2 regions of the Aquariibacter lacus genome follow, and region 2 is predicted to be linked to the other one. Evidence: riboswitches for the same ligand, from Rfam matches in the RefSeq annotation. Region 2 holds a riboswitch; the other holds the start of a gene.
What was found. Region 2 has a riboswitch for S-adenosylhomocysteine ahead of metH (methionine synthase). Riboswitches for the same ligand answer to the same signal wherever they lie in the genome.
Positions count from the first base shown of each region.

Region 1 (4,204 bases), 350 kb from region 2:
GGGCGCGAGATCGGGCAGCACACGGCTCATGGGGATGAAGGACAGGTCGCCGACCAGCAGGTCGAAGCCGCCGGCCGGTGCCGCATCCGCCAGCGCCGAGCCGGCCAGTTGCCGCACATGCAGGCCTTCGAGCGCGAGCAATCGCGGATGCCCGGCCAGCCGCGGATGCAACTGCCCGTGGCCGACATCGAAGCCGACCACCCGCGCCGCGCCGCGCGCCAGCAGCAGCTCGCTGAAGCCGCCGGTGCTCTGGCCCACGTCCAGTGCCTGCAAGCCGGCCGGGTCGAGACCGGTGCAGGCCAGCGCAGATTCCAGCTTGAGCCCGCCGCGCGAAACCCAGCGGGTCTCGGCATCGTCGGTGACTTGCAGCTCGCAGGCCTCCGTCAAGGCCTCGCCGGCCTTGCGCGGAAGCTGCCAGGGCTGGTCCGGCGCCATCCGCCAGCACACCGCGCCATGCTCGATCAGCCGCTGCGCAGCCGAACGGCTCGGGGCCAGCCCGCGCTGCACAAGCAACTGATCAATTCGCGGCATGACAGATGAAGGACGACCCGGACCTCAGCGCGGTTCCAGCGAACGCCTCGGCGCCGGCAACAAAGCACGCAGACCCCTGCATGCCCCCGACAGAAGCGGTAGATCCGGCTCCGCCGGTCCACCCGCGTCGCCCCCTTGAGGGGGCGGCCGAAGGCCGTAGGGGGGGCTCAATACCGGTACGTGTCGGCCTTGTACGGGCCTTCCTTCTTCACGCCGATGTAGGCGGCCTGCTCGTCGGTCAGCTCGGTCAGTTGCGCGCCGACCTTCTTCAGGTGCAGGCGGGCCACCTTCTCGTCGAGGTGCTTGGGCAGCACATAGACCTTGCCCACCTCGTAGGCCTCGGGCTTGGTGAACAGCTCGATCTGGGCGATCGTCTGGTTCGCGAAGCTCGACGACATCACGAAGCTGGGGTGGCCGGTGGCGCAGCCCAGGTTGACCAGGCGGCCCTTGGCCAGCAGGGTGATCTTCTTGCCGTCCGGGAAGGTGATGTGGTCGACCTGCGGCTTGATCTCGTCCCAGACCAGGCCTTCGAGCGAGACCACGTCGATCTCGTTGTCGAAGTGGCCGATGTTGCAGACGATGGCCTCATCCTTCATGGCGGCCATGTGCTCGTAGCGCAGCACGCTCTTGTTGCCGGTGGCGGTCACGAAGATGTCGGCCTTGTCGGCGGCGTACTCCATGGTCACGACCTTGTAGCCTTCCATCGCGGCCTGCAGGGCATTGATGGGGTCGATCTCGGTCACCCAGACCTGGGCGCTCAGCGCGCGCAGGGCCTGGGCCGAGCCCTTGCCCACATCGCCGTAGCCGGCGACCACGGCGATCTTGCCGGCGATCATCACGTCGGTGGCGCGCTTGATCGAGTCGACCAGCGATTCGCGGCAGCCGTAGAGGTTGTCGAACTTGCTCTTGGTGACGCTGTCGTTGACGTTGATGGCGCGGAACATCAGCGTGCCCTTGGCCGACATCTCGTTGAGACGCAGCACGCCGGTGGTGGTCTCCTCGGTCACGCCGAGGATCTGGGCGCTCTTGCGGCTGTACCAGGTCGCGTCCTGCGCCAGCTTGGCCTTGATGGCGGTGAAGAGGCAGACCTCTTCCTCGCTGCCCGGGTTGTCCAGCACCGACAGGTCCTTCTCGGCCTTCTTGCCCAGGTGCATCAGCAGCGTCGCGTCGCCGCCGTCGTCCAGGATCATGTTCGGGCCTTCGCCTTCGGTGCCGGCGGCGCCGAATTCGAAGATGCGATGGGTGTAGTCCCAGTAGTCGGCCAGGGTCTCGCCCTTGTAGGCGAAGACCGGGGTGCCGGCGGCGACCAGCGCGGCAGCGGCATGGTCCTGGGTCGAGAAGATGTTGCACGAGGCCCAGCGAACCTGGGCGCCCAGGGCCTGCAGGGTCTCGACCAGCACGGCGGTCTGGATGGTCATGTGCAGCGAGCCGGTGATGCGCGCGCCCTTGAGCGGCTGGCTCTTCGCGAACTCTTCGCGGATGGCCATCAGACCGGGCATTTCGGTCTCGGCGATCTTGATTTCCTTGCGGCCCCAGTCGGCCAGCGACAGGTCGGCGACGTGGAAATCCTTTTGGAGGATGGCGGTATTGACGGGTGCGTTCATGGGAGCTCCGGTGGGATTCACCGCGACAGCCACCCGGAAGGCCCACCCGCAGGACGCGGGGTTCGACGCTCACCAGGCAGGGGTCTGCGGGTGAGCGCCGTTGCCTTGAAGAAGGGTTCGAGCCTGGCCGTCAGCCACCCGGGGGGCGGGGGGACGGTTGCAACGCTCCTCGAACGAGACGGATTCTAGGGGCCTCGGCGCCCGCCCGGGTGAAATCCCGAATGTCCCTGCGCAGCGGCCCGCGGTTCGTGTCAGCTTGCACGGCCGGGGCCGCGGCTCAGCGTGCGGCGTAGGGGTCGGGCCAGCCCAGGGCGGTGAGCAGGGCCGATTCGCGCGCCTCCATGGCCTCGGCCTCGTCTTCCAGTTCATGGTCCCAGCCCTGGGCATGCAGGGCGCCGTGGACCAGCAGGTGCGCGTAATGCGCGACGAGCGGCCGGCCGGCGGCCTCGGCCTCGGCCTCGACGACCGGCGCGCAAAGGATCAGGTCGGCGCTCAGCGGCGGGCCGTCCGGGTCGGTCTCGTCCTCGCCGTAGGCGAAGGTCAGCACATTGGTCGCGTAATCCTTGCCGCGGTAGTCGCGGTTCAGGGCCTGGCCTTCCTCGGCACCGACGATGCGCACGGTCAGCGCGGCGGGCGCCTCCAGCGCCGCACGCAGGCAGCGCTGCACCAGATGGCGCGGCAGCAGGGCGCGGTGGCGGGCATCGGCGAATTGCAGCGAGAGTTGCAGCGACGGGCGGGCGGGCGGGCGGGGCATGGCGGCGGGGCTCACACAGCAGGGCTCAAACGGCCGGGCCGAGCCGGCCGTCGGATTCGTAGGCCTCGACGATGCGCGCCACCAGCGGATGGCGCACCACATCGGCCGAGCCGAAGCGCGTGAAGGCCAGGCCGCGCACGCGGCGCAGCACGCGTTCGGCCTCGATCAAGCCGCTTTCGGTGCCCTTGGGCAGGTCGATCTGGCTGACATCGCCGGTGACCACGGCCTTGCTGCCGAAGCCCAGCCGGGTCAGGAACATCTTCATCTGCTCGGGCGTGGTGTTCTGCGCCTCGTCAAGGAGGACAAAGGCATGGTTGAGCGTGCGGCCGCGCATGAAAGCCAGCGGCGCGATCTCGATCGTGCCCTTCTCGAAGGCCTTGCTCACCCGGTCGAAGCCCATCAGGTCGTAGAGCGCGTCATAGAGCGGGCGCAGGTAGGGATCGACCTTCTGCGCCAAGTCGCCGGGCAGGAAGCCCAGGCGCTCGCCGGCCTCGACGGCCGGGCGGGTCAGCACGATGCGCTGGACCTGGTTGCGCTCCAGCGCATCGACGGCGCAGGCCACGGCCAGGAAGGTCTTGCCGGTGCCGGCCGGGCCGATGCCGAAGCTGAGGTCGTGCGCAAGGATGTTGCGCAAGTAGAGGATCTGGTTGGGCGTGCGGCCGGCCAGGTCGCTGCGGCGGGTGCGCAGCACCAGGGCCTCCGGATCCTCGGCCGGATCGGGCGTGGTCTCGCCACGCTGGGCCGAGACCAGGGCGAGTTGCAGCATCTCCGGCGGGATGGGCCGGGCCGCGCGCGGGTAGAAGCTTTGCAGCAAGGCCACCGCCGACTCGGCCGCGCCGCGCGGCCCCTCGACCCGGAAGCTCTCGTTGCGGCGGCTGATCCGCACACCCAGCGCGGACTCGATGCGGCGCAGGTGCTCGTCGAGCGGGCCGCAGAGGTGGGCCAGCCGGGTGTTGTCCGGGGGGATGAAGGCGTGGCGCAGGATCACGGCAGGTTCGGGCGAGGGCGGCGGCCGATTGTCGGCGGGCGCGGCCCCCTGCGCTGGGCACAATGCCCGTATGCCCGTGCCGCCCCCCGCCCGCCCTGCCCGTGTCGGCTGGTTGGCTGCGGGCTGCTTGCTGGTCGCCATGGTGCTTGCCCTGCTGATGCAGGGCGCGGCGCATGCGGGGGGCGGGCGGGCCGGTGTCTCCCTCGCGGCCGTCAAGAAGCCGCTGATCGTGCTGCGCGCGGCCGAGACGACGACGGTGCCCCGGCAGGCCGAGCGGCCCGACGCGCCCGCTGCCCTGACCCCACCCGCCGCGGCCCGCTACAGCGC
Region 1 is NZ_JAERRA010000001.1:618,034-622,237, reverse strand. It holds gene JI742_RS02855 (TlyA family RNA methyltransferase) at 1-531, opposite strand, end outside; gene ahcY (adenosylhomocysteinase) at 699-2,135, opposite strand; S-adenosyl-L-homocysteine riboswitch at 2,221-2,312, opposite strand; gene ybeY (rRNA maturation RNase YbeY) at 2,413-2,889, opposite strand; gene JI742_RS02840 (PhoH family protein) at 2,915-3,877, opposite strand; gene JI742_RS02835 (sensor histidine kinase) at 3,948-4,204, shown strand, end outside.
Region 1: another riboswitch for S-adenosylhomocysteine. It lies ahead of ahcY (adenosylhomocysteinase); the one in region 2 lies ahead of metH (methionine synthase).

Region 2 (4,204 bases):
GGTCTGGAAGAAGGGGCCCCAGTCGATGCAGGCGGCCAGCTCGTTCAGGTCGACATTGCGGAAGACGCGGCGGCCTAGGAAGCTCGGCACCGTCGGCTGCCAGGCCGACCAGTCGATCGGCGTCTTGTTGGCCCGCGCCTGGGCCAGTGTCACCATCGGCGTGGCCTTCTTGTTGGCATGCTGCTCGCGCACCTTGTCGTAGTCGCGGTGCAGCTCGGCGATGTAGGCCTTGGCGCGCTCATCGCTCAGCAGCTCGGCGCAGACGCCCACGCTGCGCGAGGCATCGGGCACGTAGACCACCGGGCCGGTGTACTTGGGCGCGATCTTCACCGCGGTGTGCACGCGGCTGCAGGTCGCGCCGCCGATCAGCAGCGGCGTGCCGCGCGTGCGGAACCAGTCGTCGCGCTCCATCTCGGCGGCCACATGCTGCATTTCCTCCAGGCTGGGCGTGATCAGGCCGGACAGGCCGATGATGTCCGCGCCCTCTTCCTTGGCCTTCTTGAGGATGTCCTGGCAGGGGACCATGACCCCCATGTTCACGACCTCGAAGTTGTTGCACTGCAAGACCACCGTGACGATGTTCTTGCCGATGTCGTGCACATCGCCCTTGACGGTGGCGATGACGATCTTGCCCTTGGGCTTGGCCTCGCCACCGGCATCGATCAGGGCCTTCTTCTCGGCCTCGATGTAGGGCAGCAAATGGGCCACCGCCTGCTTCATCACCCGCGCGCTCTTGACCACCTGCGGCAGGAACATCTTGCCCTGGCCGAAGAGGTCGCCGACCACATTCATGCCGGCCATCAGCGGGCCTTCGATCACGTGCAGCGGCCGGCCGCCGCCGGCGGCGATCTGCTGCCACATCGTCTCGGTGTCCTCGACGATGAACTCGTTGATGCCGTGCACCAGGGCGTGGGAGAGGCGCTCCTCGATCGGCAGCGCACGCCAGGCATTGCGGGCGCTGTCGTCCTTGCCGGCGCTCTTGGCGCGGTCGGCGATCTCGATCAGGCGCTCGCCCGCATCCTTGCGCCGGTTGAGCACCACGTCCTCCACCCGCTCGCGCAGCTCGGCATCGAGGTCGTCGTAGACGCCGACCATGCCGGCATTGACGATGCCCATGTCCATGCCGGCCTGGATCGCGTGGTACAGGAAGACGGTGTGGATGGCCTCGCGCACCGGGTCGTTGCCGCGGAAGCTGAAACTCACATTCGACACGCCGCCGCTCACCTTCGCACCCGGCAGGTTCTGCTTGATCCAGCGGGTGGCGTTGATGAAGTCGACCGCGTAGTTGTCGTGCTCCTCGATGCCGGTGGCGATGGCGAAGATGTTGGGGTCGAAGACGATGTCCTCGGGCGGGAAGCCGACCTCGTCGACCAGGATGCGGTAGGCCCGGGCGCAGATCTCGGTCTTGCGCGCGAAGGTGTCGGCCTGGCCCTGCTCGTCGAAGGCCATCACCACGGTGGCCGCGCCGTAGCGCTTGACCAGGGTGGCCTGGCGCTTGAACTCGGCCTCGCCCTCCTTCAGGCTGATCGAGTTGACGATGCCCTTGCCCTGGATGCAGCGCAGGCCGGCCTCGATCACGCTCCACTTGGAGCTGTCGATCATGATCGGCACCTTGGCGATCTCGGGCTCGCCGGCGATCAGGTTCAGGAAGCGCACCATGGCGGCCTGGCTGTCCAGCATGGCCTCGTCCATGTTGATGTCGATGACCTGGGCGCCGTTCTCCACCTGCTGGCGGGCGACAGCCAGGGCATCTTCGTAGCGACCCTCCAGGATCATCCGGGCAAAGGCCTTGGAGCCGGTCACATTGGTGCGCTCGCCGATGTTGACGAAGAGCGCGCCGCGGTCGAGGGCCACCGGCTCCAGGCCGGACAGGCGCATCGGGGGGACGGAAGGGGTCTGCACGGCGTCGGACATGGCGGGCTGCGGCGGGTCACGATCGAAAGCTGCAGCGGGGGCCGGCTCACCCGGCGCGCCCGTGCAGGCGGGGGTGAGCGCCGTTGTCTTCTGGGAGCCGCCGCCCCGGGCGGGAACGGCCGATCACCACGGCCCCGAGCCTGGCCACACCCCCGGTAGATGCCGGGCGGGGCGCGGTCGCAGCGCTCCTCGGGACGGGCCGGATTCTATCGATCCGCGTGCCGTGCTAGCTGACTGCCGACAAGGGCGCTTGCCCGCATCGCGCGCCCGGGGTGCAATCGGGCCATGCCGAAGCTGCCCCACCCTCCCGCCCGATCCGTCCGATCCACCCGAGCGCCGGCCCGCGAAGCCAGGCGCCGCCTCGCGCTGGCCGCCCTGGGCCTGCTGCTGGCGTCCTGTGCGATCCCGCCGGAGCGCCCGGCACCGCGTGGCTCGACCAGCGAGCGCGAGCGCGAACGGCGCGGCGGCCTCTCGCCCGCCCTCGCCGCCCAGCGGCGGCGCCTGGTCGACGTGCTGGCCGCCACGCCGGTGACGGTGGAAACGGTGGGGCGCGAGCTGCGCCTGCGCGTGCCCGAGCGCTTTGCCCATGCAAGCGGCCAGGCGGCCGCGCTGCGGCCCCTGGAGGCGGTGCTGGAGCAGGTCGCCATCGGCTTCAAGCCGTATGCGGCGCACTGCGAGATCGGCCTGCGGCCCCTGGTCGACCCGGGCCTGCAAGGGATGGCCGCCGCCGCCCAGGCCGCCCAGCGCGGCGCCACCCTGCGCGAGCCGCTGTTGCGGCGCGGCGTCGAGGCCAGTCGCCTCCGCATGCTGCCCCCCACCGACGGGACGTCGGTGGAAATCATCCTGCGCGACAGGCCCTGAGCGCGCCCGGCGCGGGCCGGGGCGCTTCCGCCCCGGCCGCCAGACTCAGGCCTCTTCGCGCAGGCTGCTGAGCCAGCCGCTGCGCAAGGCGCGCGGCCGGTAGGCGCTCACGCGCTTGGCAATCTCGGCGATGTGCTCGGGCGTGGTGCCGCAGCAGCCGCCGGCGATGTTGAGGAAGCCCGCCTGCGCGAAGCCCTCGACCATGCGGCCCGTGACTTCCGGCGTCTCGTCGAAGCCGGTGTCGCTCATCGGGTTGGGCAGGCCGGCGTTCGGGTAGCAGGACAAGTAGACATCGGGCGCCGCCTTGTGCAGCTCCTCGATGTAGGGCCGCATCAGCGCGGCGCCCAGGGCGCAGTTCAGGCCGATGGCGATGGGGTGGGCATGACGCACCGAATGCCAGAAGGCCGTCACCGTCTGGCCGCTGAGGATGCGGCCCGAGGCATCGGTCACCGTGCCGCTGATGATGATGGGCAGGCGCTCGCCGGTGGCCTCGAACAATTCGTCGATCGCGAAGATCGCGGCCTTGGCATTCAGCGTGTCGAAGATGGTCTCGACCAGGAAGACATCGGCCCCGCCTTCCAGCAGGGCCTCGCCCTGCTCGTAATAAGCCGCGCGCAGGGTCTCGAAGTCGACATTGCGCGCGCCCGGATCGTTCACGTCCGGGCTGATGCTGGCGGTCTTGGGCGTCGGGCCGAAGGCGCCGGCCACGAAGCGCGGCTTGTCCGGCGTGCTGAACTTGTCGCAGGCGGCGCGGGCCAGGCGGGCACCGGCCACGTTCATCTCGCGGGCGACCGAGGCCAGGTCGTAGTCCTCCTGGGCGACGGTGGTCGCGCCGAAGGTGTTGGTCTCGATCAGGTCCGCCCCGGCGGCCAGGTAGCCCTCATGGATGGCCGAGATCACATCGGGCCGGGTGAAGACCAGCAGCTCGTTGTTGCCCTTCAGGTCCCGGGGATGGTCCTTGAAGCGCTCGCCGCGGTAGTCGGCCTCGCCCAGCTTGTAGCGCTGGATCATGGTGCCCATCGCACCATCGAGGATGACGATGCGCTTGGCCATCTGCTCGGCCAGCGCGGCCCCGCGGGTGTAGGGGCGGCGTTCGATGGGGAGGGGGGTGGGCATGTCCATGCGACGATTGTAGAAAGCCCGCCCGGGTCAACCCTGAGTCTTTCCCCCCTCGTGGAAAGGTCAGTGCTGGACCAGGGGCTGGCTGGGCAGGTGGCTGTAGCCGGCCAGGTAGGCCTCGATGGCCTCTTCGTCAGGTTCGGAGGCGGCCAGGGCCAGCGCGCCTTCGCGGAAGCTTTCGGCCAGGGCGCCCTCCAGAAAGAGGTCGCGGCCGGCCGTCTTGTCGAGGATCTCGAAGCTGCCGCGCTGCAAGCCGGCCGGCAGCGGCCGGCCCTGCGCGTCGCGCTGCGGCGTGCCGGCGGGCAGGTCG
Region 2 is NZ_JAERRA010000001.1:270,378-274,581, forward strand. It holds gene metH (methionine synthase) at 1-1,878, opposite strand, end outside; S-adenosyl-L-homocysteine riboswitch at 1,983-2,111, opposite strand; gene JI742_RS01265 (hypothetical protein) at 2,200-2,775, shown strand; gene JI742_RS01270 (homocysteine S-methyltransferase family protein) at 2,821-3,891, opposite strand; gene JI742_RS01275 (BTH_I0359 family protein) at 3,958-4,204, opposite strand, start outside.